DNA from 4 places in the Streptomyces sp. AM8-1-1 genome. Region 1 is predicted to be linked to each of the others. Evidence: riboswitches for the same ligand, from Rfam matches in the RefSeq annotation. Region 1 holds a riboswitch; each other region holds the start of a gene.

Evidence for each region. A riboswitch is a leader RNA that binds a small molecule or an ion and turns the genes downstream of it on or off. The one in region 1 is predicted to bind cyclic di-AMP.
Region 2: another riboswitch for cyclic di-AMP. It lies ahead of RPQ07_RS05420 (LysM peptidoglycan-binding domain-containing M23 family metallopeptidase); the one in region 1 lies ahead of RPQ07_RS22035 (transglycosylase family protein).
Region 3: another riboswitch for cyclic di-AMP. It lies ahead of RPQ07_RS14725 (NlpC/P60 family protein); the one in region 1 lies ahead of RPQ07_RS22035 (transglycosylase family protein).
Region 4: another riboswitch for cyclic di-AMP. It lies ahead of RPQ07_RS09435 (M23 family metallopeptidase); the one in region 1 lies ahead of RPQ07_RS22035 (transglycosylase family protein).

The regions. Positions count from the first base shown of each region.
Region 1 is NZ_CP135086.1:4,881,560-4,889,310, forward strand. It holds gene RPQ07_RS22020 (nucleoside triphosphate pyrophosphohydrolase) at 19-993, shown strand; gene RPQ07_RS22025 (cytochrome P450) at 990-2,225, shown strand; gene RPQ07_RS22030 (transglycosylase family protein) at 2,358-3,290, shown strand; cyclic di-AMP (ydaO/yuaA leader) riboswitch at 3,554-3,728, shown strand; gene RPQ07_RS22035 (transglycosylase family protein) at 3,733-4,395, shown strand; gene eno (phosphopyruvate hydratase) at 4,658-5,944, shown strand; gene RPQ07_RS22045 (septum formation initiator family protein) at 6,036-6,506, shown strand; gene RPQ07_RS22050 (DUF501 domain-containing protein) at 6,556-7,152, shown strand; gene RPQ07_RS22055 (Ppx/GppA phosphatase family protein) at 7,149-7,751, shown strand, end outside.
Region 2 is NZ_CP135086.1:1,201,043-1,208,793, forward strand. It holds gene RPQ07_RS05405 (STM4012 family radical SAM protein) at 1-461, shown strand, start outside; gene RPQ07_RS05410 (STM4011 family radical SAM protein) at 469-1,323, shown strand; gene RPQ07_RS05415 (SGNH/GDSL hydrolase family protein) at 1,343-2,134, opposite strand; gene RPQ07_RS05420 (LysM peptidoglycan-binding domain-containing M23 family metallopeptidase) at 2,296-3,246, opposite strand; cyclic di-AMP (ydaO/yuaA leader) riboswitch at 3,251-3,407, opposite strand; gene RPQ07_RS05425 (alpha-galactosidase) at 3,719-5,812, opposite strand; gene RPQ07_RS05430 (tyrosine-protein phosphatase) at 5,993-6,805, shown strand; gene RPQ07_RS05435 (DUF6126 family protein) at 6,875-7,000, opposite strand; gene RPQ07_RS05440 (XRE family transcriptional regulator) at 7,043-7,630, opposite strand; gene RPQ07_RS05445 (aspartate aminotransferase family protein) at 7,691-7,751, opposite strand, start outside.
Region 3 is NZ_CP135086.1:3,284,545-3,292,295, reverse strand. It holds gene RPQ07_RS14745 (response regulator transcription factor) at 1-353, shown strand, start outside; gene RPQ07_RS14740 (alpha/beta hydrolase) at 424-1,647, shown strand; gene RPQ07_RS14735 (NlpC/P60 family protein) at 1,794-2,852, opposite strand; gene RPQ07_RS14730 (hypothetical protein) at 3,192-3,545, shown strand; gene RPQ07_RS14725 (NlpC/P60 family protein) at 3,678-4,856, opposite strand; cyclic di-AMP (ydaO/yuaA leader) riboswitch at 4,858-5,022, opposite strand; gene pcrA (DNA helicase PcrA) at 5,373-7,751, shown strand, end outside.
Region 4 is NZ_CP135086.1:2,082,555-2,090,305, forward strand. It holds gene RPQ07_RS09420 (GNAT family N-acetyltransferase) at 1-936, opposite strand, end outside; gene RPQ07_RS09425 (HPr family phosphocarrier protein) at 1,100-1,381, shown strand; gene RPQ07_RS09430 (GntR family transcriptional regulator) at 1,586-2,263, opposite strand; gene RPQ07_RS09435 (M23 family metallopeptidase) at 2,651-3,442, opposite strand; cyclic di-AMP (ydaO/yuaA leader) riboswitch at 3,456-3,627, opposite strand; gene RPQ07_RS09440 (pitrilysin family protein) at 3,892-5,259, opposite strand; gene RPQ07_RS09445 (pitrilysin family protein) at 5,286-6,638, opposite strand; gene RPQ07_RS09450 (DNA topoisomerase IV subunit A) at 6,803-7,751, shown strand, end outside.

The DNA.
Region 1 (7,751 bases):
GCGGGGTAGGTTCGAGGGGTGACCACACACACCCCTTCTCCCGGCCGCATCGTCCTGCTCACCGCCAGCCATCGCGTCGCCCCCGGACTGCTGTCCTGGCCCGCCTGGCAGACGCTGCAGGCGGCCGACCGGGTGCTGTGCGCCGATGCCTCGCACCCGCAGCTGCCCTACCTCCGCGAGGCCGGTGTCGCTGTGGAGATCGCCGCGCCGAGCGCCGAGGAGCTCCTCGGCGCCTGCGAGGGCGGCGCGACCGTCGTGGTCGTGCCCGCCGGTGAGGGGGACCAGGCGCTGACCGACGGGCTCGCCCGGCTCGCCGGCTCGGGCCGGGTGCAGATGCCGGACCTGGAGCTGCTGCCCGGCTCGTACGACCTCCCGGGCGCGCGGCTGCTCGATCTGGTGCAGGTCATGGACCGCATCCGTATCGAGTGCCCGTGGTCGTCGCAGCAGACCCACCGCGGTCTCGCGAAGTACGGGATCGAGGAGGCGTACGAACTCGTCGAGGCGATCGAGGAGGGGGACCGGGACGAGCTGCGTGAGGAGCTCGGGGACGTCCTGCTCCAGGTGATCTTCCACGCGCGCATCGCGCAGGAGGGCCGCGAGGAGGACGGCGCCGAGCCGTTCTCCATCGACGACGTCGCCGGCACGATCGTCGAGAAGCTGATCCACCGGCATCCTCATGTCTTCGGCGACGAGAAGGCCGAGACCCCGGAGGACGTGAAGGAGCACTGGCTCCGCACGAAGGCGATCGAGAAGCAGCGCGACTCGGTGACCGACGGCGTACCGCTCGGCCAGCCCGGTCTGGCGCTCGCGGCCAAGCTGGCGTCCCGGGTGCGTACGGCGGGGCTCGACGTGCCGCTCCCGTCCGGCGAGGGAATCGGCTACGAGCTGCTGGCCGCGGCCGTCCGCGCCGAGGCGGCCGGGGTCGACCCGGAGGCCGCGCTGCGTGCCGCCGCCCGCGTCTACCGGGACGAGATCAAGGCCGTCGAGCGGTGACCGACCGGCCCGAGCTGTTCACCTGGGAGTTCGCCACCGACCCCTATCCCGCCTACGCCTGGCTGCGCGAGCACGCGCCCGTGCACCGCACCCGGCTGCCCAGCGGGGTGGAGGCGTGGCTCGTGACCCGGTACGCCGACGCCAAGCAGGCGCTCGCCGACCAGCGGCTGTCGAAGAATCCCGCGCACCACGACGAGCCCGCGCACGCGAAGGGGAAAACGGGAATTCCCGGCGAGCGCAAGGCCGAGCTGATGACGCATCTGCTCAATATCGACCCGCCCGACCACACCCGGCTGCGGCGGCTCGTCTCCAAGGCGTTCACCCCTCGGCGGGTCGCCGAATTCGCGCCGCGTGTTCAACAGTTGACCGATCAGCTCATCGACGGCTTCGTGGAAAAGGGGGAGGCGGACCTCATCCACGAGTTCGCCTTTCCGCTCCCCATCTACGCCATCTGCGATCTGCTCGGTGTCCCGCCGGAGGACCAGGACGACTTCCGGGACTGGGCGGGCATGATGATCCGTCACGGCGGCGGGCCGCGCGGAGGTGTCGCGCGGTCGGTGAAGAAGATGCGGGGGTATCTCGCCGAGCTGATCCACCGCAAGCGCGAGGATCCCGGCGACGATCTGATCTCCGGGCTGATCCGGGCGAGCGACCACGGCGAGCACCTCACCGAGAACGAGGCCGCCGCGATGGCCTTCATCCTGCTGTTCGCCGGTTTCGAGACGACGGTGAACCTCATCGGGAACGGTGTGTACGCGCTGCTGCGCCACCCGGAGCAGCGCGAGCGGCTGCAGGCCTCCCTCGCCGCCGGGGAGAGCGCGCTGCTGGAGACCGGCGTGGAGGAACTCCTGCGCTACGACGGCCCCGTGGAGCTCGCCACCTGGCGCTTCGCCACGGAGTCCCTCGTCATCGGCGGCCAGGAGATCGCGACGGGCGACCCGGTGCTCGTGGTGCTCGCGGCCGCCGACCGGGACCCGGAGCGGTTCACGGACCCCGACGCGCTCGACCTCTCCCGGCGCGACAACCAGCACCTCGGTTACGGGCACGGCATCCACTACTGCCTCGGCGCACCGCTGGCCCGGCTGGAGGGACAGACCGCGATCGCCACGCTGCTCCGGAGAATGCCGGACTTGCGGCTTGCGGGCGATCCAGCCGATTTGCGCTGGCGTGGGGGTCTCATTATGCGTGGATTGCGAAGCCTGCCCGTTGAGTTCACACCTGGACGCAGCTGACGACCCGTCAAGACTGTGACTTTCACGTGATCTCCGCTGCATCGACTTGTGACACACGATCGAATCCGGCTACTTTCACGGTCGTCTCAGAAGACATCAGTTGTTATCTGTAGTCACTCGAAGGGCACCCGCATGCTTTCCGGCCAAGGTCGTCACCGTCGTCCCCGTCAGGCTCCGGCCATCGTTGTCGCGGCAGGGGTGACGGGATCGGCCATCGCGATCCCCCTTCTCGGTGCGGGTTCGGCCTCCGCCGCCGACGCCGCCACCTGGGACCGCGTCGCGGCCTGCGAGAGCGGCGGCCAGTGGAGTGCCGACATGGACAACGGCTACTACGGCGGTCTGCAGTTCGCCCAGGAGACGTGGGAGGACTTCGGCGGCACGGACTACGCGGACCGGGCCGACCTCGCCAGCCGCTCCCAGCAGATAGCCGTCGCCGAGAAGGTCCTGGAGGCCCAGGGCCCCGAGGCGTGGGCGACCTGCGCGGGCATCGCGGGGCTGACACAGGACGGCACCGGCGCCGGTGTCGACCCGGGCGCCTCGACCCCCGCGGAGCAGGGCGCGACGTCCGACAACCCCCTCGCCTCGCTGGCGCCCTCGAAGTCCGCCTCGCCCTCCGAGACGGCCGAGCCCGCGCCGGCCCCGACGCAGGGCATCGGCAACAACGGGACCGGTGACAGCGGCAGCGCCACCGGCAAGCACCGCGGCGAACCCGCCGCCGAGCCGACGGAGCCGGAGTCGACCGGGGCGACCGGGGCGACCGGAACGGCCGAGTCGGGCAATACGGACAATGAGCGCGAAGCGGGGCGTCACGCCTCGCGCGGTGACGATGCGGCACGCGACGGCGAGGGCGCGGCCGATGAGGCCGGCAAGCCGGCCGAGACGAACGACGCGGACGCCACGCCCGGTTCGTACACCGTCCGCCCCGGCGACTCGCTGTCGGCCATCGCGGCCGCGCAGAAGCTGCCCGGAGGCTGGAGTTCCCTTTACAAGGCGAATGCTCAGACCGTCGGTGACGACCCCGACCTGATCCTGCCTGGCCAGAGCCTGGAGCTCGGCCCGAAGTAGGGGCAGTACAGGCGCCTTTGTCCGAATCGTGCAACTGAGACAAGGGTCTCTTTGCCGCAACTCGCCCATCTTGCCCGGCGGAACGGGGCATTCCGCCCTCGACCTGCAGGAACGCACGGTTCCGGAGGGGCGGGATGGGCGTTTTCTCCCCGATGTTCGTCTTTGAACATCGGGGAGCCTTGTGTTTACGGTCTGAACCGCTCGCCATCGCGGGCACCGCTGACCGTCACGCCGAATCCTGCCGTCGGTCGGGGGGAGTAGCCGACGCGTATGCGCCGTAGGCAGGAGCGGGGGAACCAAGGTAAGCGCCGGCCCCGGCAGTTGCAGATGAACTGCGGGTACCGGCTTGGGGTGGAGCCGTGCGCACGACTGCGCGGCCGGGCAACTCACTTGGCCCGAACCCGACAGCTCACCTCGTAGGCGTCGGTGAGAGAGATGTTCCATGCTGTTTTCCGGCAAGGCCAAGCACCGTCGCCCGTCCAAGGCCACCCGTATCGCCACGCTCGCCGGTGTCACCGGTGCGGCCGTCGCCGCCCCGCTGCTCGGCGCCACCACCGCCTCCGCCGCGACCACGTCCGAGTGGGACCAGGTCGCGCAGTGCGAGGCCGGCGGCAACTGGTCGATCAACACGGGTAACGGGTACTACGGCGGCCTGCAGTTCTCCGCCTCCACCTGGGCCGCGTACGGCGGTACCCAGTTCGCCTCGACCGCCGACCAGGCCTCGAAGGCGCAGCAGATCCAGATAGCCGAGAAGGTCCTCGCGGGCCAGGGCAAGGGTGCATGGCCGAACTGCGGCGTGAACCTGTCCAACGCCGCCAACGACGCCGGCTCCGCGCAGGAGGCCCAGCCGCAGCAGCGTGCCGAGGCCCCGACCACCCGCTCCGAGCGCGCCGAGGCCCCCGCCCCGGCGAAGTCCTCGAAGCCGGCCGCCAAGTCCTTCAAGAAGGGCGACGGCGAGTACAAGGTCAAGGCCGGTGACACGCTCAGCAAGATCGCCAAGGCCGAGAAGGTCAAGGGCGGCTGGAAGAAGCTGTTCGACCTGAACAAGGACGTCGTCACCGACGCCGACGTGATCCACCCGGGCCAGCAGCTCCACCTGAGCTGACCCACCCGGGCCGGCGCACCCGCGCCGGCCCGCCCGGGACACAGACCACCCCGGTCCGGAGCGCATCCCCCGTACGCGCCGGGCCGGGGTTCTCTCTGTTACCCATGGGTAGATTGGGGGCGTTTTGTCCCCAGCACCCGCTGTTCATGCCCTTTTTCGTCCCAGGAGGCGGGCATCGGGCGGCTGATGCCCCGCCGCCGGTTAGGCTCGTGCCGCAAGGCCAATGAGACCCTGCACTCCAAGCGTCACATCCCAGAAGGAGATGCTCGTGCCGTCCATCGACGTCGTCGTAGCCCGGGAAATCCTGGACTCCCGAGGCAACCCCACGGTCGAGGTCGAGGTTGGCCTCGACGACGGCAGCACGGGTCGTGCTGCAGTTCCGTCCGGCGCATCCACCGGTGCGTTCGAGGCTCTCGAGCTCCGCGACGGTGACCAGAACCGCTACCAGGGCAAGGGTGTCGAGAAGGCCGTCCTCGCCGTCATCGAGCAGATCGGCCCGGAGCTCGTCGGCTACGACGCCACCGAGCAGCGCCTGATCGACCAGGCGATGTTCGACCTGGACGCCACCCCGGACAAGTCCTCGCTCGGTGCCAACGCCATCCTCGGCGTCTCGCTCGCCGTGGCCCACGCCGCCTCCGAGGCCTCCGACCTGCCGCTCTTCCGTTACCTGGGCGGCCCGAACGCGCACCTGCTGCCCGTTCCGATGATGAACATCCTCAACGGCGGCTCGCACGCCGACTCCAACGTGGACATCCAGGAGTTCATGATCGCCCCGATCGGCGCGGAGTCCTTCTCCGAGGCGCTGCGCTGGGGCGCCGAGGTCTACCACACCCTGAAGAAGGTGCTGAAGACCAAGGGCCTGTCCACCGGTCTCGGTGACGAGGGCGGCTTCGCGCCGAACCTCGACTCCAACCGCGCCGCCCTGGACCTGATCCTCGAGGCCATCAAGGAAGCCGGCTACGCCCCCGGCAAGGACATCGCGCTCGCGCTCGACGTCGCCGCGTCCGAGTTCTACAAGGACGGCGCGTACGAGTTCGAGGGCAAGTCCCGCTCGGCCGCCGAGATGACCGAGTACTACGAGGAGCTCGTCGCCTCCTACCCGCTGGTCTCCATCGAGGACCCGCTGTTCGAGGACGACTGGGCCGGCTGGAAGGTCCTGCACGACAAGCTGGGCAGCAAGGTCCAGATCGTCGGCGACGACCTGTTCGTCACCAACCCCGAGCGCCTCGCCCGCGGTATCGAGGAGGGCTCCGCCAACGCCCTGCTGGTCAAGGTCAACCAGATCGGTTCGCTGACCGAGACCCTGGACGCCGTCGAGCTGGCCCAGCGCAACGGCTTCAAGTGCATGATGTCCCACCGCTCCGGTGAGACCGAGGACGTCACCATCGCCGACCTCGCCGTCGCCACCAACTGCGGCCAGATCAAGACCGGCGCCCCGGCCCGCTCCGAGCGCGTCGCCAAGTACAACCAGCTGCTGCGCATCGAGGAGATCCTCGACGACGCCGCGGTGTACGCCGGCCGCAGCGCCTTCCCCCGCTTCAAGGGCTAGGTCGCAGCGGGCTAGCAAGTCGTCCACACGTCCCCGGCCGCGGTCCCGTACCGTGTCCGGGGACGTGCGCACGTAACAGGGGAGGCAGGACATGGCCGCGAAGGACCGGGATCGGTTCTCCACCGCGACCAGGCTGCGGCTGCTCGGCGAGCAGACCGCGGCTCGTGTCTACCGCTCCCAGACCCGGCGGCAGGCCCGTCGCTCCCGGCTCACCGGCCGTGCGGCGTTCCTCGCCCTGATCGTCTGTTCCCTCGTCGTCGCCCTCGCCTATCCGATGCGGCAGTACGTCTCCCAGCGTTCCGACATGGCCGAGCAGAGGCGCCGGATGGCCGAGGCGGAGCAGCAGGTCGAGGAGCTGCGTGACGAGAAGGCACGCCTCCAGGACGACATGTACGTCAAGCGGCTGGCCCGCGAGCATCTGCACTACGTGATGCCGGGCGAGACCGGCTACATCATGATCGACCCCGAAGTCGCGGAGAAGCGCCGTACGGAGGAAGGGGCGGCAGACCGTCCCTGGTACTCCAACGTCTGGGACGGCGTCGACACCGCCGACCGCCGGTAGACGGCACCGCACGCCAGTAGAACCGTAGAACCGTAGAGCCAAGGCAGGCATGGAAACCCCTCCTCCCCACACCGATCCGACCGAGCCCACCGACGCGGACATCGCCGCGTTCAAGGAGCAGCTCGGGCGTCCGCCGCGCGGACTGCGCGCCATCGCGCACCGCTGTCCCTGCGGGCAGCCCGATGTCGTCGAGACGGCACCCCGCCTTCCGGACGGCACCCCGTTCCCGACGCTGTACTACCTGACCTGCCCGCGGGCGGCGTCGGCGATCGGCACGCTGGAGGCGAACGGCGTGATGAAGGAGATGACCGAGCGGCTCGCCACGGATCCCGAACTGGCGGCAGCCTACCGGGCGGCCCACGAGGACTACATCGCGCGCCGTGACGCCATCGAGGTCCTGGCCAACTTCCCGAGCGCGGGCGGTATGCCGGACCGGGTGAAGTGCCTGCACGTCCTGGTGGGCCACTCGCTCGCGGCGGGCCCGGGGGTCAACCCGCTGGGCGACGAGGCGATCGCGATGCTGCCGGAGTGGTGGCGCAAGGGCCCGTGCGTCTCCGCGGGGATCGCGGACGAGCCGGGCACGGCGGCCGCGGGTACGACGGCGGACACGACGGCGGGCGGCGGCGACGAGGGCGGCCCGGCATGACGAGGGTCGCCGCCGTCGACTGCGGCACGAACTCGATCCGGCTGCTCGTCGCCGACGCGGACCCCGCCACGGGCGAACTCGTCGACCTCGACCGCCGGATGACCATCGTCCGCCTCGGCCAGGGCGTCGACCGCACCGGCCGGCTCGCCCCCGAGGCGCTGGAGCGCACCTTCGCGGCCTGCCGCGAGTACGCGGACATCATCAAGGAGCACGGCGCGGAGAAGGTGCGCTTCGTCGCCACCTCCGCCTCCCGGGACGCCGAGAACCGGGAGGACTTCGTCCGGGGCGTCCTCGACATCCTGGGCGTCGAGCCCGAGGTGATCACCGGTGACCAGGAGGCGGAGTTCTCCTTCACCGGTGCCACCAAGGAGCTTGCCGGTGACGAGGAGCGCCTGGTCGTCGACATCGGCGGCGGGTCCACCGAGTTCGTCATCGGCCGGCATACCGTCGAGGCCGCCCGGTCCGTCGACATCGGCTGCGTACGGCTGACCGAACGCCATGTGCGCAGCGATCCGCCGGCCGCCGCCGAGGTCGCCGCCATAAGGGCCGACATCGAGGCGGCGCTCGACCTCGCGGAGCTGACCGTCCCGCTGAGGGGC
Region 2 (7,751 bases), 3.7 Mb from region 1:
AGGGCGCGGACGACTACGCCTGCCAGACCGACGGCATGATCGGCCTCGGCTGCGGCGCCCGCTCCTACACCTCCGCCCTGCACTACTCCTTCGACTACGCCGTGGACATGCACCAGGTCCGCAGCATCATCGACGACTACACGGCCACCAAGGACTTCGGCCGTGCCGAGGTCGGCCGCCGCATCGACGAGTCCGAGGCCCGGCGACGCCATCTGCTCCAGTCGCTTCTCCAGGCGGAGGGCATGGAGGTGAAGGAGTACCGGCAGCGGTTCGGACACCACCCTGCCCACGACTTCGGGGCGGAGCTGGAGCGGTTCGCGTCGCTCGGCTGGCTCGACGACACCGCCGCACCGGACCGGCTGAGGCTCAGTGCGGAGGGCCTGGCGCACTCGGACGCGCTCGGTCCGGAGCTCTTCTCACCCGCCGTGCGCGCCGCCATGGCCGCGTACGAACCGAAGTGAGCCGCAGATGGATCTGACCCTCCTGTACCGGGGCCCGCTCGCTTCGTGCGACTACGACTGCCCCTACTGCCCGTTCGCCAAGCGGCGGGACAGCACCGAGCAGCTGCGTGCTGACCGGGCAGCTCTGGAACGCTTCGCCGGATGGGTGTGCGAGCAGACCGACGACCGTCTGGCGGTGCTGTTCACGCCTTGGGGCGAGGGGCTGGTCCGTTCCTGGTACCGCAGGGCGCTCGTCGATCTGTCCCGGCTGCCGCAGGTCCGGCGGGTGGCGATCCAGACCAACCTGAGCTGCCGCACCGACTGGCTCACGGACGCGGACCCGGACACCCTGGCGCTCTGGTGCACCTACCACCCGGGCCAGACGCCGTACGACCGCTTCCTCGGCAAGTGCCGGGATCTCGCCGCGCGCGGGGTCCGCTTCAGCGTCGGCATCGTCGGCTTCCCCGAGCACCTGGAGCACGCCCGCCGGCTCCGCGCCGAACTGCCGGCCCATGTCTACCTCTGGGTGAACGCGGCGGAGGGCCGCACCTACACCCACGCCGAGGCCGCCGAGTGGAGCGAACTCGACCCGCTGTTCGCGTACAGCCGCCATCCGCACCGGTCGGCCGGGCTGCCCTGCCGGACGGGCGAATCGGTCGTCTCCGTGGACGGGGACGGCACGGTGCGGCGCTGTCACTTCGTCCCGGACGAGCTCGGGAACCTCTACGACGGCACCTACCGGCAGGCGCTGCGCCCCCGCGCCTGTCCGCTGGCCGTCTGCGACTGCCACATCGGCTATGTCCACCTGGAGTCGTTGCCGTTGTACGACGTGTTCGCCGGCGGGGTGCTGGAGCGGATCCCGGCCCGACCTGCCGGCCGCTAGCCGTTCCCCACCGCCCGCCTCACAGCGGCAGCAGGTCCGGCCGCTTCGCCGCGACGTGGTCGCCCGAGCTCTCGCCGCGCAGCCTGCGGCCGATCCACGGCACCAGGTGCTCGCGTGCCCACTGGACGTTGTCGCGGCGCACCTCGAAGGGAGCGCGCGGCGGCAGGACCGGCCACTCCTGGTCCGGGTCGGCGGGCACGTCGAGTCCGAGGACCTGGGCGGCGCGCAGGGCGACCCGGGTGTGCCCCTCGGGCGACAGGTGCAGCCGGTCGCCGTCCCACGCCCGCCTGTCCTGGACCGACTTGAGCGACCAGAGGTCGAGCACGGGACAGTCGTAGCGATCGGCGATGGCGCGGACATGGGCCGTGTACGTGGCGATCTTGCCGCGCAGATGGCGCAGCACCGGCACACCGCGGGTGTCGAAGCCGGTGGTGACCATCACCGTCCCGACCGCGCCGGTGAGGTCGGCGACGGCTCGCTCGAAGCGTTCGGCCACGTCGTCGGGGTCGCTGCCCGGGCGGATGATGTCGTTGCCGCCGGCGCAGAACGTCACCAGGTCCGGGGCGAGTTCCCTCGCCCGCGGCACCTGCTCCGCGACGATCTGGTCGAGCAGCCGGCCGCGCACGGCGAGGTTGGCGTAGCGAAAGGTGTGTTCGGGCATCCGGTCGTCGAGCAGGACCGCGAACCGGTCCGCCCAGCCGACGAACGCCCCGTCCGGTCCCGGGTCTCCGACGCCTTCGGTGAAGCTGTCACCGATCGCCGCGTACGACCCGATTGCGCCTGTTCCGTCTGTTCTCGAATCGTCTGCCACAAGGACTCATCCTGTCCTTACGGGTGTGACCTACGCGACCGTAAGGAGGGGTTGACGGTGCGTGATCTTTGCCACCGGTCAAGTTTCGACAAGCGCGGAATACGCCGAATCCCCCCGTGCCAAAAGGGGCGGCACGAGGGGATTCGGGCGTTTTGGGTGCGTCAGAGAGAAACGCCGTACTGGCGCAGGTACGAGACCGGGTCCATGTCCGAGCCGTAGCTCGGGCCGGTGCGGATCTCGAAGTGCAGGTGCGGGCCGCTGGAGTTGCCCGTGGAGCCGGAGAGGCCGATCTGCTGTCCACCGCTCACGTTCTGACCCGCGGAGACGGTCAGCGACGAGAGGTGGGCGTACTGGGAGTAGGTGCCGTCGGTGTGCTGGATGACGACCTCGTTGCCGTACGCACCGCTCCACCCGGCGGAGACGACGCTGCCCGGGCCCACGGACTTGACCGTGGTGCCGGTGGACGCGGCGAAGTCGATACCGGTGTGGTAGCCGCTGGACCACATGGCGCCGGAGGCGCGGTAGGGGGTCGTGACGGCGGCGGAGTCCAGCGGCGCGGAGTAGCCGGAGGCGTTCTCCTGCGGCGCGGATTCGGCCGCGTCGCTCGTCGAGGCCTTCGCGGCCGTGCCGCTCTCGCGGGACTCGCTGCGGGAGGCGCGGTCCTCGTTGTCCGAGGCCTTCGGCTTCGCGGGGGCGGCCTTCCGCGCCGGCTTCTCGGCCGGCTGCTCCTGGGCCTTGGCGCCGATGGTGAGCTTGAGGCCCGGGTGGATCAGCGCGGGGTCGTCGCCCACGGCGGCACGGTTGTCCGCGTACAGCTTCTGCCAGCCGCCACGGACGTCGTGCTCGGCGGCGATCTTGGACAGATAGTCACCGGCGACGACGCGGTACGACGTGGGGGCGGCCGGCTTCTGCGCGGTGGAAGCGGCCGGAGCGGCGGCCGCCTTCTGCGGAGCGACGGCCGGGGCCGCGGCGGGGGCCGCCTTGTCCGCGGCGTGGGCGCCTGCCGCACCCATCAGCGGGAGGGCGATGGCTGCGCCACCGGTACCCGCGGCGACGAAACCGCGGGAGAGGGAACGGGACTTGGGACGGCGGTGCTTACCCTTTCCGGGCATGGCGCATTCCTCTCCGGCGCCGGCGAGGTGAGCTGTCGGGTTCGGGCTGGAGATGCCCGGTCACGTTGCTGCGTGACTTCACCCCAAGCCGTCCGGAGCACCGGACGGCGTACTACCTGGGTCCCCCGCTCCTGCCACACGTGGGTGGGTGGGTATTCCGGTCGGCGGCAGGATTAGGCGGTCCGTCCGGATTTCCGTGACCGTAAGCGAGCATTGCGGACGGGAACAAGCCACCTCTTTTTCCGATCAGGGGCCACATGCATATCTGACGGGAAATTCCGGTCACACTCCGTGGACGAGGGAGCGTCAACTTCCTTCTGGTGTCGCAGTTCTGGCCGGTGGATCAGCCACGGTCCGTCACGAATGAGATCCTGCTCACGGGCCTTTTCCCATCTCCATTCCAGATGGGGCAGGCTATGGCGAACAGTTCAATTCGGACAGAAAGCCCAGACATAAAGAATGGTGAGCGGTATCAGCCAATTCGCCGCAACCTGATCACCATGGCGTCCATGTCACCCTTCAGCCCGGTCTGCAGCCCGTGATGGAGCAGCACCGATCCCCGGTGCACCTGCATGGTGTCCTGGCACTCGTAGGCCGCGGCCGGGTCGAGGCCGCGCAGCCTCAGCCGCGGCGGCTGCTCGCCGTAGTGCTGCGCCTGGAGCCAGGCGAGGACGACGGTCTCGTCCCCGCGCAGGTACTGCACGGCGCTGAGCCCGCCCTCCGGTGCCCGCAGCCGGTACAGGTCTCCGTGCTGCACGACCGGACGGATCCTCTTGTAGAGCTCCACCCAGTCGCGCGCCTCGGCCAGCTCCTCCTCGGTCCACTCGGTCAGGTCACCGCCCACCCCGAGCACACCCGCCATGGCGCTCACGAAGCGGAAGCGCAGGCTGCTGAATCGCCCGTTGAGCTGGACATTGGGGCTGTCGGTGACCCAGGCGGCCATCACCCGCGCGGGGTGGATCTGGGTGAAGCCGTCCTGGATCGCGAGCCGGTCCAGCGGATCGGTGTTGTCCGAGGTCCACACCTGGTCGGTGCGGGAGAGGATCCCCAGATCGATCCGGCCGCCACCGCCGGAGCAGGACTCGAACGCGACACCGGGGTGTGCGGCACGCAGCCGCTCCAGGAGCGCGTAGAGGGCGTCGACGTGTTCCACCCACAGCCGCTGCGGATAGTCCTCACCGGGCCAGCCGGCGTCCGTGAAGCAGCGGTTGAAGTCCCACTTCACATAGTCGATCGGTGCGCTGCCGAGCAGCGTGTGCAACTGCTCCCACAGGTAGTCCTGCACGTCCTTGCGGGCGAGGTTCAGGACCAGCTGATTGCGGAGCTCGGTCCTGGTCCGTCCGGGGTGGTGCTGCACCCAGTCGGGATGCGCCCGGTAGAGATCGCTGTCGGCGTTGACCATCTCCGGCTCGACCCAGATGCCGAACTGCATGCCCAGCTCGTGCACTTCGTCCGCGAGCGGCCGCAGGCCGTTCGGGAAGCGGTCCGGGTTGGGGGTCCAGTCGCCGAGGCCGGCGCGGTCGCTCGTCCGCTGCCCGAACCAGGCGTCGTCGACCACGAACAGCTCGACGCCCATGTCCGCCGCCCGCCGGGCGAGCGCGCGCTGCTGGTCCTCGGAGATGTCGAAGTTCGTCGCCTCCCAGGAGTTGTAGAGCACGGGCCGGTCGGCGGCGGCGTCCGGGATCACCCGCGCGCGCTGCCACGTGTGCCAGGCACGACTGGCGCCGCCGAACCCCTCGGCGCTCCACAGACCGGCGAATACGGGTGAGGTGTAGCTCTGCCCGGGAGCGAGCTTGAGCAGTCCGGAGTCGTCGTAACCGGCCCCGCCGGTAATCTGCACCAGGCCGTCGGGCAGCTGCTGGACGCTGATGCGCCAGGACCCGGACCAGCCGAGCGCGCAGCCGTAGACCTCGCCGTGTTCCTCGGTCGCCCCGTCCGCGTCGAGCGCGACCCAGGGAAGGTGCTGGTGGCCGGTGTGGCCGCGGCGGCTGCTGAGCACCTTTTCGCCATAGGTGAGCGGGGACCGTACGAGCAGGGACTCGGCGGCCCACCGGCCGTGCAGCTGGCTCAGCCGCCAGGCGTCGCGCTGCGGCAGCGTCCAGGCGGCAGAGTCGGCCCGCAGCAGCTCCAGATCGGGCCCCTCCCCTTCATGGGCGACCGTCACCCAGCGCTCGATCACATCGGCCTCGTCGCGCATGCGGTGGTGAAGGATGAGCCCCAGCCCGTGCACGGCGTCCGTGAAGCGCAGCCGCAGCTCGTCGCCGTCCGCGGAGGCGTCGGCGAAAGCCCACTCGGTACCGCGCACCTGGGGTGTGCGGACGGAGAGGGAGGGGCGGACGAAACGGGGGCCGCCCTCGACGGGGTACTCCTCGTGCCCGTCGAGAGGGGACTCGAACGGCCAGTAGGGCGGCAGCCCCCGGTCCGCGAGCGCCTCGGCGTCCGCACCGGATATGCGCGGCCCCCAGTGGAGATGCAACAGCTCGTCGTCGTCCGTGAGGTGCAGCGCATAGCTGCTCGTCGGTCCGGAGAGAACCCACGTACGACCCTTGCCAACGCTCTCGATCATCCCGACCCCTCAGATACTCACAGGTCCGCACAGGCCCGCACATCATCCGACGTGGACCACCGCCCGTGCAACGCCTCTGCGGGGTCGGGGCCAAGATGATTGCCCGACGAATCCATGTCGTATCGTCGAAACCGCCGTCGTCGGCGACCGGCGCCGACCGCAGTGACTTCAGGAGCTCACGTGACGCAGCAGCTGCCGCAGGTCCCGTCGACCGAGCCCGAACTGGCCGGTGTGCGCAACTTTCGGGACGTGGGTGGTCTGCCGACCGTGGACGGCAGGCAGGTGCGGTACGGAAAGCTCTTCCGCAGCGGCCATCTCGCGAACGCGACCGCGGCCGACGCCTCGTTCCTGACGACGCTCGGCCTGCACACGATCTTCGACTTCCGCAATGCGGCGGACATGCGGCTGGAAGGTCCTGACGTCGAGCTTCCCGGCGTACGCAATTTGAACCTGCCGCTCACCGACCCGGCCGACGGCGCGGAGTTCTGGAAGATGGTCCGCGAGGGCAACATCGACCAGCTGCGCTCGATCCTCTCGGACGGCAAGGCGGCGGACAGGATGTCCGCCTCCTACCGCACGATCATCACGCAGCGCACCGGCGAGCACAGCCGTGTCCTGCACGCACTCGCCGAGAACAGCGTGCCGGCCCTGATGCACTGCGCCGCGGGCAAGGACCGCGCGGGTCTGTCGATCGCCGTGTCCCTGATGGCGGTCGGGGTGGAGCGCGAGGCGATCGAGGCGGACTACCTCAAGTCCAACGACCCGCACCGGCGTTACGTGGTCCGGCGCAAGGACAACTCTCCCGCCGGCATGTCGCCGGAGGTGATGGAGCTGCTGAGCCCCCTCTTCGACGCACGCTCCACGTATCTGCACGCCGCGTTCGACACGATCGACCAGACCTGGGGCACCACCGACCGCTATCTCACCGAGGGCCTGAAGGTGAGCCCCGAGACGCGCGAGCAGTTGCGGGCCCGGCTCCTCGACGAGGCGTGAGCCCCTCGGCGTGAGCGCACCGGTTCACGTGCGGCCCCTCGCCGTACGTGAACCTCTCGCCGAAACCGGCTACTTCGCCCCCACGGTGAACAGCAGGTAGAGGAACCCGGCGAAGACATGGCCCGCCACCAGATACGCGAAGAGCCGGATCACCAGCCCCCGGGGAAATGACTTCTCCTCGTTGCTCTCGGACACGACGGTCTCGCTTTCGGCTCGGCGGTACGGAGGGTCCCCGGATCAGGCGTGCGGATGCAGATCGGGGCTCTGCAGCAGCGTGTGCACGAACAAGAGCTCGGCCCCGTCCGGGGTGGCCGCCGCGATGCGGTGCGGAGTCAGCGAGTCGAAGTGCGCGCTGTCCCCGGGGGCCAGTTCGTGCACCGTGTCGCCGAGGCTCAGCCGCAGCCGTCCGTCGAGGACGTGGATCCACTCCTCGCCCGGATGCACGCGCACCAGGTCGCCCTGGGCTCCGTACGGCACCACCACCCGCAGGGCCTGCATCGCGCGGCCGGATCCGCCGGCCTGGTGGTAGGTCCAGCCGTCCGCCGCGGTGGGCTCGCGCGCACCGGCCCGGATGACGGGCTCACGCTCGGGCGCCTGCTCGCCGAGAAGCTCGGCGACCGTCGTACCGTAGATCCTGGCGAGACCGAGCAGCATCGGCAGCGACGGCTGCCGGCGGCCGGTCTCCAGCCGGGACAGATGGGCGGGTGACAGCTCGGCGCGATGCGCGGCTGCTTCCAGGGTGAGCCCTCGGCGGCGGCGCAGATCGCGCAGCCGGGGCGCGACGTCGGGCAGCGCGCCCGCCGACTCTCCCGTATGGCTGGTCATGCATCCATTGGGCCAGAGAAAGTGCCTCTGAGGCAAACCGTTTGCCTCAGAGGCAAAAGCTCAGCGGTTGGCGACGGCCTGCTTCACCAGGGTCTTGCCGAAGTCCCACATCAGACCGCCC
Region 3 (7,751 bases), 1.6 Mb from region 1:
GCGGCGCCCGCGGTTACGTCACCAAGACCATCACCGGCACGGACCTGGTGAACTCGATCTTCCGGGTGCAGGACGGCGACGCGGTCTTCTCGCCGCGGCTGGCCGGCTTCGTGCTCGACGCCTTCGCCTCGACGGACGCACCGCCGGTCGACGAGGACCTCGACCGCCTCACCCAGCGCGAGCGCGAGGTGCTGCGGCTGATCGCGCGGGGCTACGCGTACAAGGAGATCGCCAAGCAGCTCTTCATCTCGGTGAAGACGGTCGAGTCCCATGTCTCCGCCGTCCTGCGCAAACTCCAGCTGTCGAACCGTCACGAACTGACCCGGTGGGCGACGGCGCGACGACTCGTCTGACAGCCGTTGTGAGGTAATCGGTACATAGCCGGGCAACCGCCGGTGCCGAGTTCACCTCTTGTTGTGCGTGATGAATCTGACGGGGAACACCTTCTTCGTGATCACGATCGTCCTGGTCGTGATCGCCGTGCTGCTGCCGCTGCTGCTGTGGAGCCGACTGCGCGGACCCGCGGTCGTGCGGGGCGCGTGCCGGGTGTTCATGGTGGTCTTCGCGCAGGCCACGGCCGTTCTCATGGTCTTCGTGTCGGTGAACAACTCCAACGGTCTCTACGGCAGCTGGGACGACCTGCTCGGCACGTCCAACCATGTGAACAACGCGGTCGACCTCGGGCCCAGCGGGACCGGTGGCCGGCAGATCGCCGCGCTGCCGAAGGTGCGCCAGACCTTCGAGAAGGTCGACGAGCCGGGCCTCGGCAACGGCCTCCGCCGCACCTACCTCAAGGGCGCGGTCTCCGGCGTGGAGGGGGAGGTGTACGTCTGGCTGCCGCCGCAGTACGACGACCCCGCGTACCGCGACAAGCAGTTCCCCGTCGTCGAGCTGCTCGCCGGCTTCCCCGGTTCCTCGAAGAGCTGGTTCCGCGCCATGAAGGTGCAGTCCCGGATCCAGCCGCTGATCGAGTCGGGTGTCGTGGCCCCCTTCATCCTCGTCTCGCCGCGCACGATGCTGCTCGGCGACAAGGACACCGGGTACGCGAACGTCCCGGGCACGGTCAACGCGGACAGCTGGCTGACCGTGGACGTGCGCAAGATGGTCGCCGACAACTTCCGGGCCTCCCTGGCCCCCACGAGCTGGGCGATAGCCGGCTACTCCGCCGGCGGCCATGGAGCGGCCAAACTGGCCCTCGCCCACCCCGACCGCTACTCCGCCGCGGTGAGCCTGTCCGGCTACAACGACCCGGCGGCGGAGAAGACCTCCATCACGGGGGCGGACCCGCAGCTGCGCCGCGAGAACGACGTCCTGAACATCCTCATGGCGGCGAAGACGCCGCCCCGGGTCTCCTTGCTGGCCACGGGAGAGGGCGCGGACGGCTACCTCCCGGGCCTCGCGCTCCGCGACGCGTCGAAGCCGCCGACCAGGGTCGAGGTCCGGCCGACGGTGGGCGGTCACGTCACGCGGGTGTGGGGTGCGGAACTGCCGTACGCGTTCCGGTGGTTGACGCGGGAGATGAAGCTGGAGGACGGGACGGCGGGCCAGGGCGGCCCGGGCGGGGGCGCCGGGCGCCAGGACCGTCCGGAGGCGGAGGGGGCAGAGGTGGACGAACCGTCGGGGGCGGGCGGCGGGATACTGGAGTGAGGTCGGGCGCTGCGCGTGAGGGCCGGACGCCGGACGCCTGTGCGCGAGGCCCCGCGACGGACGCTCGTCGATGGCCCCGGACTCCTACGACGGACCCCCGGACCCCCGGGCCCCTACGGCGGACGCTCGTCGATGACCCCGGGCCCCTACGACGGACGCGTCGCCCCCGCGAACGGCATGTCGTCGATCGACGCGACCCGGACCGGGGCGCCCGGGCGCGGTGCGTGGATCATCTGGCCGCCGCCGATGTAGAGGCCGACATGGCTGATGCCCGAGTAGAAGAACACCAGGTCGCCCGGGGCCAGTTCGGACCGTGACACCCGTCGGCCCGCGTTGATCTGGGTGTACGTGGTCCTCGGGAGCGAGACGCCGGCCGAGCGCCAGGCCGCCTGGGTGAGGCCGGAGCAGTCGAAGGAGGACGGGCCGGTCGCTCCCCAGACGTACGGCTTGCCGAGCGCCCCGTAGGCGTAGGCGACGGCCTGGGCGGCGCGGGCGTCGGGGGCCCGCAGGGCGCCGCGGGGGGCCGTGGAGCGGTCGGCGCGCGCGGTGGGGGCGGAGTCCCCGTGGCCGGACCCCGCCTCGTACGAGGCACGCTGTTCGGCCGTGAGCCGGTCCAGCATCCGCTCGGCGGCCGAGAGTTTGCTCTGCACGGTCGCTTTGTGCCGGGCCAGTTCCGCCTGCCGGTCCTTGAGGCTCTCCATCCGCTCGCCCGCCTGCGCCCGCAGCCGGCCGAGCTCCACCAGCTGCTGGTGCACCCCGGCGATCGCGGCGGCCTGCCGCTCACCCGTGCGTTCGGCGAGCGCGGCCCGCTCCAGGTACTCGTCGGGGTCGGAGGTGAGCGCGAGCTGAACGGCGGGGTCGATGCTCCCGGCGCGGTACTGGGCGGTGGCGATCGAACCGAGCGCGTTGCGCGAGGAGTTGAGACGGTCGGTCCTGCGGGCGGCCTCGTCGCGCAGCCGGTCGACCGAGGTGCGTAACGCCGCGGTGCGTTCCTTGGCCCCGTTGTACTTCTCCGTGGCCACCTCCGCCTCGTGGTACAGCTTGTCCGCCTTGTCCTTGACCTGGGCCGGTGTGAGAGCGGGTTCCGCGTGGCCGACTCCGTCGAAGGCGGTCGCGGACGCCGCTCCTGCGAGCGCGAGGGTGGCGGCGGTACGGGCTGCGGGCCCGGAGAGGAGATGCTGCTTGGGCTTCCGGTGCGCGGCCACGGGTGCGTGTACGTCCTTCCGTCATCCCTGCGGGTCCGGGTCCGGCGGCGGCCCGCACAGGGGAGCGGTCCGCCGCCGGATCTCTCGGCGTGACGGCCGACTGCCGCCCGGTGCTGCGACGGCGGTGGGGAGTCGGTCATCTGAGGCAGGACGCTAAACCTGGGGGTCACGGCAGGGAGGGGCAAGGACCGAATGTGCCCGAAGGTGGACATCTTGCTGCGCTTTCTGCAAGCCGATCCGGCCCGCTCACGTCCCTTCTCCGCACCGCTGTGACCGATGTGCCGAATGAGGCTCACCCGGCCTGAAGGGGGTGATATGGCGGGAGTTAGGCTCCGCCGCATGGACGTACTCATCAATGTCTTCGTCGCCCTGCACATCATCGGCATCGCGTCCCTGCTGGGCGGCTTCCTCACGCAGATGAAGGCGATGTCCGAGGGGACGGCGCGCTTCGGCCCGGCGATGCTGCACGGCGCGCTGACGATGCTCGTCACGGGTGTGGCGCTGGTGGGCCTCAACCAGGCGGACGACCAGACCGTGAACAACCTCAAGATCGGCATCAAGCTGGCGGTGCTGGTGGTGATCCTGGGACTGGTCTACGTCAAGCGGGACGAGGAGTCGGTGGAGAAGCCGCTGTTCGCCGCGGTGGGCGGGCTGACGGTCGCGAACATCTTCATCGCCACGCTGTGGACGTGAGCGCGCTGCACCGGACATGAGGACGCCCGCTGCCGTCTCCGCTCCGGGCGTGAGAACGCCCGCTGCCGTCTCCGCTCCGGGCATGAGAACGCCCGGGCACCCTCGGGCCCGGGCGTCCGGTGTGCGGCCGGCTCAGGCCGGGCGAACGCTGCCGTGGATCGGCATGGAGAAGATCGACTCCTCGCGGACGTTCGCCCCCGGCTTCGGCGCGTGGATCATCTTGCCGTCACCGATGTAGATGCCCACGTGGCTGATGTCGTCGTAGAAGAAGACCAGGTCCCCCGGGAGCAGGTCCTTCGTCCCGATCTGCTTGCCGGTCTTCACCTGGTCCCAGGTGGTGCGCGGCAGGCTCACGCCCGCGGTCTTCCAGGCGGCCTGCGTCAGCCCCGAGCAGTCGTACGAGCTGGGGCCGGCCGCACCCCAGACGTACGGCTTGCCGATCTGGGCGCGCGCGAAGTCGAGGACCTTGGCCGCCTTGGCGGTGGAGGTGCCGTCGGAAGAACCGGAGCCCGTGCCGGTCCCGGGCGCCGTGCCCGTGCCGCCCTGGTTCTGCTCGCGCTCCTTCTCCTGCCGCTGCCGCTGCCGCTGCCGCTCCGCCTCGGCCTTCGCCTCCTGCTCGGCTTTCTGCTCGGCCTTGCGGCGGGCCTCCTCCGCCTTCTTGCGCTCGATCGCGGCCAGTCGCGCCTTCTCCTCGGCGGTCAGCCTCGACAGCAGGTCGCGTGCCTCGGCCAGCTTCGCCTGCACGTCCTGCTTGCTGGTGCGCAGCGCCCGCTGCGACCGGGTGAGTGACTCCAGGCTCTCGGTCGCCGCTGCCCGCTGCTTGGCGGCGGCCGCCCGCTGGGTCTCGTAGTCGGCGATCACATCCCGCTGACGGTCCGTCATGCGGTCCATCAGCTGGGTCTGGTCGAAGTACTGCTGAGGGCTGTCCGCGAAGAGCAGCGCGGCGGTCGGGGCGACCGCGCCCGTGCGGTACTGCGCGGCCGCGTAGTTGCCGAGCACCTGGCGGGACTCGTTCAGCTTCTCCGTGCGCTGCGCGTTCTCGTCGAGGAGCTTGCCGACCTGCTGCCGCTTCTCCTTCGTCGCCTCTTTCGCCTGGTTGTACTTCTGCGTCTCGGTGCCGGCCTGCCGGTACAGGTCATCGACCTTCTTCTGCACCTCTTCGACCGACGGCTTCGGGTCGCTCGGCGCCGCGTTGGCGCTCTGCGTCGACAGCAGCGTGACGGATGCGAGGGCTGCCGTCGTGAAACCGACGGCGGGGGAGGTCTTCACGGTTCGACTTCGCGTTTTGCGATGCGACGCCAAGGCCGACATCTCCTTCTTCCGTTGACCGCCTACCGGGTTAGCTGTCGGGTTCGGGCGGAACGGAAGATCGCCCTACGGACCGTGCTGATGCGGGTCCGATTCACCCCGGTTGTGCATGGTGGGTCCCCGGTTCCGAACTTCTCTGGGAAAAGCCCGAATTCGGCGCTGACTGCCCGTTTGGCGTGGATCGCCGCGGGGGACGGGCTGCCTGATCGAGCACGCTAACCAACTCGTGTGGCTCCTGTGAAGGTTGATGTTCGATATGCCCGATACATTTTCGTGACCTTATCGATCGGGCGGTCGACGTGCCCGCGAGATGACGCAATGCGTTCGAAAAGGTGCAGAGTGTTGTCGGAGTCGTGCGGGATTGGGTGCATCGGTGGTACGGGGCCGGCGTACGGCGGTCGAACGCGCCGCGCTGTCCCGGCCCTCCGGCCGGGTCGTCACGCTCCCGGGCAGGGCGGCAGGGGCCGTATGGCAATGCGGCCGCGAGCTGTCAGTGCCGCGGCCTAGACTCGTAGAGCGATGAGCAGCCTCTTTGACGACAGCTTCCTGGCGAACCTCCAGCACACCTCGGAGGAGCCCCCGCCGCACCCCGAGGAGCCCGGAGACGGGCCCGGAGAGGAGATCCCGGACGATCTCTTCCAGGGCGCGTTCGACGTGCCCCCGGCCCGGGACGCCTACCACGGCAACGGTGCCCCGCGCACGATCGTGGACCCCGCCGCCCTGCTGGACGGACTGAACGAACAGCAGCGCGCCGCCGTGGTGCACACCGGATCGCCGCTGCTCATCGTGGCCGGCGCCGGTTCCGGCAAGACCCGCGTGCTCACGCACCGGATCGCCCATCTGCTGGGGACGCGCAGCGTCCACCCCGGCCAGATACTGGCGATCACCTTCACCAACAAGGCCGCCGGCGAGATGAAGGAGCGCGTCGAGCAGCTGGTCGGCCCGCGCGCCAACGCCATGTGGGTCATGACCTTCCACAGCGCCTGCGTCCGCATCCTGCGCCGGGAGTCCAAGAAGCTCGGCTTCACCTCGTCGTTCTCGATCTACGACGCGGCCGACTCCAAGCGGCTGATGGCACTCGTCTGCCGTGATCTCGATCTCGACCCCAAGAAGTTCCCGCCGAAGGCCTTCAGCGCCAAGATCTCGAACCTCAAGAACGAGCTGATCGACGAGGAGAGCTACGCCGACCAGGTCGGCGGGGGCAGCGAGGCCGAGGGCTCCGGGGGAGGCTTCGACAAGACGCTGGCCGAGGCGTACCGGATGTATCAGGCGCGGCTGCGCGAGGCCAACGCCCTGGACTTCGACGACATCATCATGACCACCGTCCATCTGCTCCAGGCGTTCCCGGACGTCGCCGAGCACTACCAGCGGCGCTTCCGCCATGTGCTGGTGGACGAGTACCAGGACACCAACCACGCTCAGTACACGCTCGTACGCGAGCTGGTGGGCACCGGGCAGGAGGACCTGCCCCCCGCCGAGCTGTGCGTCGTCGGCGACGCCGACCAGTCGATCTACGCCTTCCGCGGCGCGACCATCCGCAACATCCTCCAGTTCGAGGAGGACTACCCGGACGCGAAGACGATCCTGCTGGAGCAGAACTACCGCTCGACCCAGACGATCCTCTCCGCCGCCAACGCCGTCATCGAGCGCAACGAGAGCCGCCGTCCCAAGAACCTGTGGACGAACGCCGGCGCGGGCGCCCGGATCACCGGCTACGTCGCCGACACCGAGCACGACGAGGCCCAGTTCGTCGCCGACGAGATCGACCGGCTCACGGACGCGGGCGACGCCAAGGCCGGTGACGTCGCGGTCTTCTACCGGACGAACGCACAGTCCCGCGTCTTCGAAGAGATCTTCATCCGGGTCGGCCTGCCCTACAAGGTCGTCGGCGGAGTCCGCTTCTACGAGCGCAAGGAGGTCCGGGACGTCCTGGCCTATCTGCGCGTCCTCGCCAACCCCGAGGACAACGTCCCGCTGCGGCGCATCCTCAACGTCCCCAAGCGCGGCATCGGCGACCGCGCCGAGGCGATGATCGACGCGCTCGCCCTGCGCGAGAAGATCACCTTCCCGCAGGCGCTGCGGCGGGTGGACGAGGCGTACGGCATGGCGGCCCGCTCGGCGAACGCCGTCAAGCGGTTCAACGTGCTGATGGAGGAGCTGCGTACGGTCGTCGAATCGGGCGCCGGACCGGCCACCGTCCTCGAAGCCGTTCTGGAGCGGACCGGCTATCTCGCCGAACTGCAGGCGTCGACGGACCCGCAGGACGAGACACGGATCGAGAACCTCCAGGAACTGGCGGCGGTGGCGCTGGAGTTCGAGCAGGAGCGGGCCGAGGAGGAGGGTGCGGGCACCCTCGCCGAGTTCCTGGAGAAGGTCGCGCTCGTGGCCGACTCCGACCAGATCCCCGACGAGGACGAGGACGGCTCCGGAGTCATCACCCTGATGACGCTGCACACCGCCAAGGGCCTCGAGTTCCCGGTGGTGTTCCTGACCGGCATGGAGGACGGCGTCTTCCCGCACATGCGCGCGCTCGGTCAGGCCAAGGAGCTGGAGGAGGAGCGCCGGCTGGCGTACGTCGGCATCACGCGCGCCCGCGAGCGCCTCTATCTGACGCGCTCCTCCATGCGCAGTGCCTGGGGACAGCCCTCGTACAACCCGCCGTCGCGGTTCCTGGAGGAGATCCCGGGACAGCACCTGGACTGGAAGCGCACCGGCCCGATGGCAGCGCCGGCCGGACCGACCGGGGGTATCGCGTCGTCGCTGTCGTCGTCGCGCTCACGGTCGGGAGGCGGGGCGTCGGGGTTCGCCACCCGGCGGACGACCGACAAGCCGGTGATCTCGCTGGCGGTCGGCGATCGTGTCACCCACGACCAGTTCGGCCTGGGGACCGTCACCGAG
Region 4 (7,751 bases), 2.8 Mb from region 1:
CGCGTATCCCGCGGACAGTACGACCAGGCCCTGGACGCCGTGCTCACCGCAGTCGGCGACGACCTCCGGCACCCGTTCGGCGGGCACGGCGACGATCGCCAGGTCGACCGGCTCCGCCGTCCCGGCCACGATCTCGCCGACCGAGCGGAACGCCGGCACGCCCTCCAGCTCCGTCTGCGACGCGGGGAAGGCCCGGTTCACCGCATACGTACGGCCGGTGTAGCCCGCCCCCAGCAGATTGCGCAGCACCGTACGGCCCACACCGCCGGGCGCCCGTCCGGTGCCGATGACCGCGACCGAGCGCGGCGCGAGCAGCCGCTGCACCGAGCGCGCCTCCGCTCGCTGCTCGCGGCCGCGCTGCACCGCGAGGGACTCCGCCGTCGGTTCGAGGTCGAGGGTGAGATGGACCGAGCCGTCCTCGAAGCTGCGCTTCTGGGTGTAGCCGGCGTCCCGGAACACCTTGATCATCTTGCTGTTCGCGGGCAGCACCTCGGCCGCGAAGCGGCGGATGCCCCGCTCCCGGGCCACCGCCGCGATGTGTTCGAGCAGCGCGGAGGCCACGCCCCGGCCCTGGTGCGCGTCCTGGACCAGGAACGCGACCTCGGCCTCGTCCGCGGGCGCGCTCGCCGGGCGTCCCGTGGGGTCGATCCGGTCGAAGCGGACGGTCGCGATGAACTCGCCGCCGACCGTGACCGCGAGACCCACCCGGTCCACGTAGTCGTGATGGGTGAACCGGTGGACGTCCTTGGCGGACAGCCGGGGGTAGGGCGCGAAGAAGCGGTAGTACTTCGACTCGTCCGAGACCTGTTCGTAGAAGCTGACCAGGCGATCCGCGTCCTCGGTGGTGATCGGCCTGATGCGCGCGGTGCCTCCGTCGCGCAGCACCACGTCTGCTTCCCAGTGAGCGGGGTAGGCGTGGTCCGGCTGGGTCTGCATGGCAGAAAGCGTACGGCGCGATCACCGGTCGCGGAGGGTGTTGGGGCGCGGCAGTCTGAGGATGGCCCGCGGGCGTCCGCGGTCGGACCCGGGGCCGGTGCCCACCCGCGACCGCACATGAGAGACTGGTCTAGACAACCGCTAAGACTTGAAGGGCAACACCATGGCTGAGCGCCGCGTCAACGTCGGCTGGGCCGAGGGCCTTCACGCCCGCCCCGCTTCCATCTTCGTCCGTGCCGCCACGGCCTCCGGCGTCCCCGTGACGATCGCCAAGGCCGACGGCAACCCGGTCAACGCCGCCTCGATGCTCGCCGTGCTCGGCCTGGGCGCCCAGGGTGGCGAGGAGATCGTGCTGGCCTCCGACGCGGACGGCGCCGACGCCGCCCTGGACCGGCTCGCCAAGCTGGTGGCCGAGGGCCTCGACGAGCTTCCCGAGACCGTCTGACACCCGACGGTCCGGCGGCAAGGAGCCGCGGCATCCCGGATACGGGAGGCCGCGGCTCCTGCATTTCCCGCCCGACTCTCGGCCTTTTCCGGGCGTTCTGACTATTCGGACTGCACCGCCCGGCCATTCCGAGCCCGTGAAAGGAATTCGGGCAGCCGGAAAGAAGCCCCGCGAACAGTTCCCTCTTTGTATACGGCGCGCCTGTTAATTGCGGGCGCTCGCGGTGTTTACGGGATGTTGCGAAGTCCTCACGCGTTCCGTGATCCGCAGCCGGTGCGCGGCCGCAGCCCGCTCTGTGTGCAGGGCGGTCAGCGCCCGGGCCCGTTCGGCGTCGCCCCGCGCGACGGCATCCACGATCGCGCCGTGCTCGGCCCACGACTCGACGGGCGCGGCAGGCTGCTCCACGACGTACATCCAGGCGATCTTGTGCCGCAGCTGGGTGAGCAGAGCGATCAGGCCGGGGCTGCCGGAGGCCTGGGCGAGCGTCTCGTGGAACCAGCCGCCGAGCGAGCGCAGATCCTCGCCCTGACCACGGCGGGCGCGCTCCTGGCCCAGCCTCACCAGGCCGCGCAGGACCTTGAGATGGGCCTCGGTGCGTCGTTGGGCCGCCCGCGCCGCGCCCAGCGGCTCCAGCAGCATCCGCACCTCCAGCAGATCGGCCGCCTCCCGCTCGGTCGGCTCCGCCACACACGCGCCCGCGTGACGCCGGGTGGTGACGAAGCCCTCCGACTCCAGGGTCCGCAGGGCCTCGCGCACCGGGACGCGTGAGACGCCGTAGCGGCGGGCCAGCTGCTCCTCGGTGAGTCTGCTGCCGCGCCCGAACACACCGGAGACGATGTCGTCGCGGATCGCCGTGCATACCGAGTGCGCGGGAATGCGCATGACCGAACCTCCGCTTTAATCCGCGCGAAACGCAGCCGATTGACGACCGTTCGGTGACTCTATTGCAGCGTTCCACATTTTCCGATGCCCGGCGGGCATTCATGGATATCTTTTGGCCAGTTACCGGCCTACATCACGCGTACATCACGCGGCATACCCACACCGGCGCACACACATCGGCGCACACGAAAGGCCCCGGCGGTGGGCCGGGGCCTTGGGTGCGATGCGCGGACGCCGGGCGCACACGGCGCCTCCCGGCCGTCCGAGCCGTCAGACGGTCGAGCCGACCAGATGGTCACGCGGCTCTGTCGGTCACGCGGTTCAGTGGTCACGTGGCTCAGTGGTCACGCGGCCCTGTCGGCACCGCGGCTCCGTCCGTCACGTGGCTCAGATGTTGACGCCGTGCGAGCGCAGGTACGAGACCGGGTCGATGTCCGATCCGTACTCGGCGCCGCTGCGGGCCTCGAAGTGCAGGTGCGGTCCGGTGGTGTTGCCGGTCGAGCCGGCGAGGCCGATCTGCCGGCCCGGGGTGACACTCTCGCCGACCGAGACGTTCAGCGACGAGAGGTGGCCGTACTGGGTGTACGAGCCGTCCTTCATCTTGATCACGATGTTGTTGCCGTAGGCGCCGCCCCAGCCGGCCTCGACGACGGTGCCCGCGCCGACCGCGTGCACCGGGGTGCCGGTGGCGGCGTGGAAGTCGATGCCGGTGTGGCTGCCGGAGGACCAGACGGCTCCGCCTGCCTGGTAGCCCGTGGAGACGTACGAGCCGGAGATGGGTGACACGAAGGCGTTCAGGCGCTTGCGCTCGGCCTCGCGGGCGGCGCGCTCCCGAGCCTCGCGGGCCTCCTTGGCGCGGGCCTCGGCCTTGCGCTTGGCCTCGGCTGCGGCCTTGGCGCGGGCGACGGCCTCTTCGGCCTCCTGCTCCTGGGCCGCGGCCTGGTCGGCTATCTCGGTGGCGAGCGAGTCGGCGGCGACGGCCGTACTCAGCCCGGTGCTCTCGAGAGTGACGGTGCCGGGCTCGGGAGCGGCGGCTCCGGACTCGGCGGCCAGCGACGGAGAGGCGAGGGTTCCGATGACGCCGGTGGTGGCCAGGGCCGCGACGCCGGCGATGCTCGCGCCTCTGCGCGTCATACGGCTCGGGGCACGGTGCTTCCCGGTGGGACGGGCGAACGCCATGAAGTGGCTGGTCCTTTCCTTCCTTCTCGCCTACCGGGTTAGCTGACGGGTTCGGAGCAGGAAGGTCTCCTACGGGCGCCTCCGCCGCGACACAGCCGCGAAGGCATCCGATTCACCCCAGGGACTTCGTGTGGGTCCCCGGCTCCCCAGGCTCGCGCCTGACGGGGACTCGGCGATGGCTGTCCGTGCCGCGGATGCGGCGGTACTGGCGAACAGCCGGACCGACGCTAAGCGTGGCAACTTTCAATCACCAAACAGACAGCCCTGTTTGTAGCGCATGCCACAGGGCAGAGCGGAAGCCCCGCAGCAAATCGGGCAAACGACGGAACCCCGGCATCGTGTGATGCCGGGGTCCCTGGCCGCGCCCACTGCCCCACCGGACCGCGGAGGCCGCTCCACCGGGAGGCAGAGGCTGCTCCGCCGCGAGGGGAAGCGGCCGACGGCCTCAATCAGCCGGTGACAACCGTCACTTCACCGATACCGAGCGCCTTGACCGGCTCCTCGATCGCGGACGCGTCACCGACGAGCACCGTGACGAGACGGTCCTGGGGGAAGGCGCTGACGGCCGCTGCCGTCGCCTCCACCGTGCCCGTCTCGGCCAGCCGCACGTACAGCTGCGCCTGGTAGTCGTCGGGCAGATGCTGCTCCACCTGGTCGACGAGCGTGCTCGCGACGGACGCCGCCGTCTCGTACTTCAGCGGGGCGACGCCCACCAGGTTCTGCACGGCCACGTCGCGCTCGGCGTCGGTGAGACCCTCGGCCGCCAGCGTGCGCAGCACCTTCCACAGATCGTCCAGCGCCGGGCCGGTGTTGGGCGTGTCCACCGAGCCGCTGATGGCGAGCATCGAGGCACCCGTGCCGTCGGGCGCCGAACGCAAGACCTGACCGAACGCCCGTACGCCGTAGGTGTAGCCCTTCTCCTCGCGCAGCACGCGGTCGAGACGGGAGGTGAGCGTGCCGCCGAGGCAGTACGCACCGAGTACCTGGGCGGGCCAGACGCGGTCGTGGCGGTCCGGGCCGACGCGGCCGATCAGCAGCTGCGTCTGTACGGCTCCGGGCCGGTCCACGATGATCACGCGGCCGGTGTCGTCGGCGGTGATCGCCGGGACGGGCCGGGACTGCGCGGTGTCGCCCGTCCAGTCGCCGAGGGTCTCGGCGAGCACGGCGTCGAGGTCGACCCCGGTGAGGTCGCCGACGATCACCGCGGTCGCGGTCGCGGGCCTGACGTGGGCGTCGTAGAACGCCCGCACGCCCGCGGCGTCGATCCGGGCCACGGTCTCCTCGGTGCCCTGACGCGGGCGCGACATCCGCAGCGATGCCGGGAAGAGCTGCTTGGACAGCTCCTTGGCGGCGCGGCGGGCCGGGTTGGCCATCTCGTGCGGAATCTCGTCCAGCCGGTTGCGCACCAGCCGCTCGACCTCGCTGTCGTCGAAGGCGGGCGCGCGCAGGGCCTCGGCGAGCAGCCCGAGCGCCTTCAGCAGCCGGGAGACCGGCACCTCCAGCGAGACCCGGACGCCGGCGTGGTCGGCGTGCGCGTCGAGGGTGGCCCCGCAGCGCTCCAGCTCGGCGGCGAACTCCTCGGCGGAGTGCTTGTCGGTGCCCTCGGACAGGGCGCGCGCCATGATCGTGGCGACGCCGTCGAGGCCCTCCGGCTCGGCGTCGAGCGGGGCGTCGAGAGAGATCTCGACGGCCACGACCTGCTGACCGGGCCGGTGGCAGCGCAGCACGGTCAGACCGTTGTCCAGGGTGCCGCGGTCGGGCGCGGGGAAGGCCCACGGCTTGGCGGTACCCGCCTGCGGCTGCGGGTGGAACGTCATGGCGGTCAATGGCTCGGCGGCGTCGCTCACTGGTCCGCCCCTTCTTCCTCGTCGCTCTGGTCGTCCTGCTCGTCCTGGTCGGCGGAGACCGGTTCGTACACCAGCACCGCCCTGTTGTCGGGGCGCAGCCGGGCCTGGGCGACCGCCTGCACCTCCTCGGCGGTGATGTCCAGCACGCGGTTGACGGCCGTCAGCGCGAGCTGCGGGTCGCCGAACAGCACGGCGTAGCGGGCCAGTTCGTCGGCGCGGCCGGCGACCGTGCTGAGCCGGTCCAGCCATTCGCGCTCCAGCTGCGCCTGCGCGCGCTCCATCTCCTCCGGCGTCGGGCCCTCGGCGGCGAACCGCGCGAGTTCCTCGTCGACGGCGGACTCGATCTGCGGGACCTCGACGCCACCGGACGTCTTCACGTCCAGCCAGCCGAGCGAGGGAGCACCGGACAGACGCAGCAGACCGAACCCGGCGGCGACGGCCGTGCGATCCCGCCGCACCAGACGGTTGTGCAGCCGGGAGGACTCGCCGCCGCCGAGGACGGTGAGCGCCAGGTCGGCCGCGTCGGCCTCGCGGGTGCCGTCGTGCGGCAGCCGGTAGGCGGCCATCAGCGCACGCGCCGGGACCTCCTCCCGGATCTCCTCGCGCAGCTGCTCACCGATGATCTCCGGCAGGGAGCCGTCGCGCGGCGGCTGCTTGCCGTCGTGTGAGGGGATGGAGCCGAAGTACTTCTCGATCCAGGCGAGCGTCTGCTCCGGGTCGATGTCGCCGACGACCGACAGCACGGCGTTGTTCGGCGCGTAGTACGTACGGAAGAAGGCGCGGGCGTCCTCGAGGGTCGCGGCGTCGAGGTCGGCCATCGAGCCGATCGGGGTGTGGTGGTACGGGTGGCCCTCGGGGTAGGCGAGGGCGGTCAGCTTCTCGAACGCCGTGCCGTACGGCACATTGTCGTAGCGCTGACGGCGCTCGTTCTTGACGACGTCGCGCTGGTTCTCCATGGACTCGTCGTCGAGGGCGGCGAGCAGGGAGCCCATACGGTCGGCCTCCAGCCAGAGCGCCAGCTCCAACTGGTGGGTGGGCATCGTCTCGAAATAGTTGGTGCGCTCGAAGCTGGTGGTGCCGTTCAGCGAGCCGCCGGCGCCCTGCACGAGCTCGAAGTGACCGTTCCCCTTCACCTGGCCCGAGCCCTGGAACATCAGGTGCTCGAAGAGGTGAGCAAGCCCTGTACGGCCCTTGACCTCGTGGCGCGAGCCCACGTCGTACCAGAGGCAGACCGCGGCGACCGGGGTCAGGTGGTCCTCGGAGAGCACCACGCGCAGGCCGTTGGCCAGCCGATGCTCAGTCGCTGTCAGGCCGCCGGAGCCGGCCTGCGCTGTGGCCGTGTGACCCATGGGCATGTACGTCCCTTCGATCGCGATATGGAGAGTGCTGCCACTGTATGCAAGCGGGCTGACACCTGGCGAAGTTCCCGGGTCGTGGTCTGCGTTGTCAGTGGGACGGTCCACAATGGTCCGCGTCAGATCCAGATCCGGTACGTGAAGGAGCAGCAGCCGCGATGGCCCGCCGCAGCACGAAGACCCCTCCGCCCGACGACTTCGAGGAGCGGATCCTCGACATCGACGTCGTCGACGAGATGCAGGGCTCCTTCCTCGAGTACGCGTACTCCGTGATCTACTCGCGCGCCCTGCCCGACGCCCGCGACGGCATGAAGCCGGTGCACCGCCGCATCGTCTACCAGATGAACGAGATGGGCCTGCGGCCCGACCGCGGATACGTCAAGTGTGCACGTGTCGTCGGCGAGGTGATGGGCAAGCTGCACCCCCATGGCGACGCCTCGATCTACGACGCCCTGGTGCGGATGGCGCAGCCCTTCTCCATGCGGGTGCCCCTGGTCGACGGGCACGGAAACTTCGGCTCGCTCGGCAATGACGACCCGCCCGCGGCGATGCGTTACACCGAGTGCCGGATGGCCGACGCGACGTCGCTGATGACCGAGTCGATCGACGAGGACACCGTCGATTTCTCGCCGAACTACGACGGCCAGGAGCGGGAACCGGTCGCTCTTCCGGCGGCCTTCCCGAACCTTCTGGTCAACGGCGCGTCCGGCATCGCGGTCGGCATGGCGACCAACATGCCGCCGCACAATCTGGGCGAGGTCATCGCCGCGGCCCGCCATCTGATCAAGCACCCGGGCGCGGACCTCGAGACCCTCATGCGGTACGTCCCGGGGCCCGACCTGCCGACCGGCGGGCGGATCGTGGGCCTCACGGGCATCAAGGACGCGTACGAATCCGGCCGCGGCACCTTCAAGATCCGTGCCACGGTCACGATCGAGGACGTCACGCCCCGCCGCAAGGGCCTCGTCGTCACCGAACTGCCCTTCACGGTCGGTCCGGAGAAGGTGATCGCGAAGATCAAGGACCTGGTCGCCGCGAAGAAGCTCCAGGGCATCGCTGACGTCAAGGACCTCACCGACCGTGCGCACGGACTGCGCCTGGTCATCG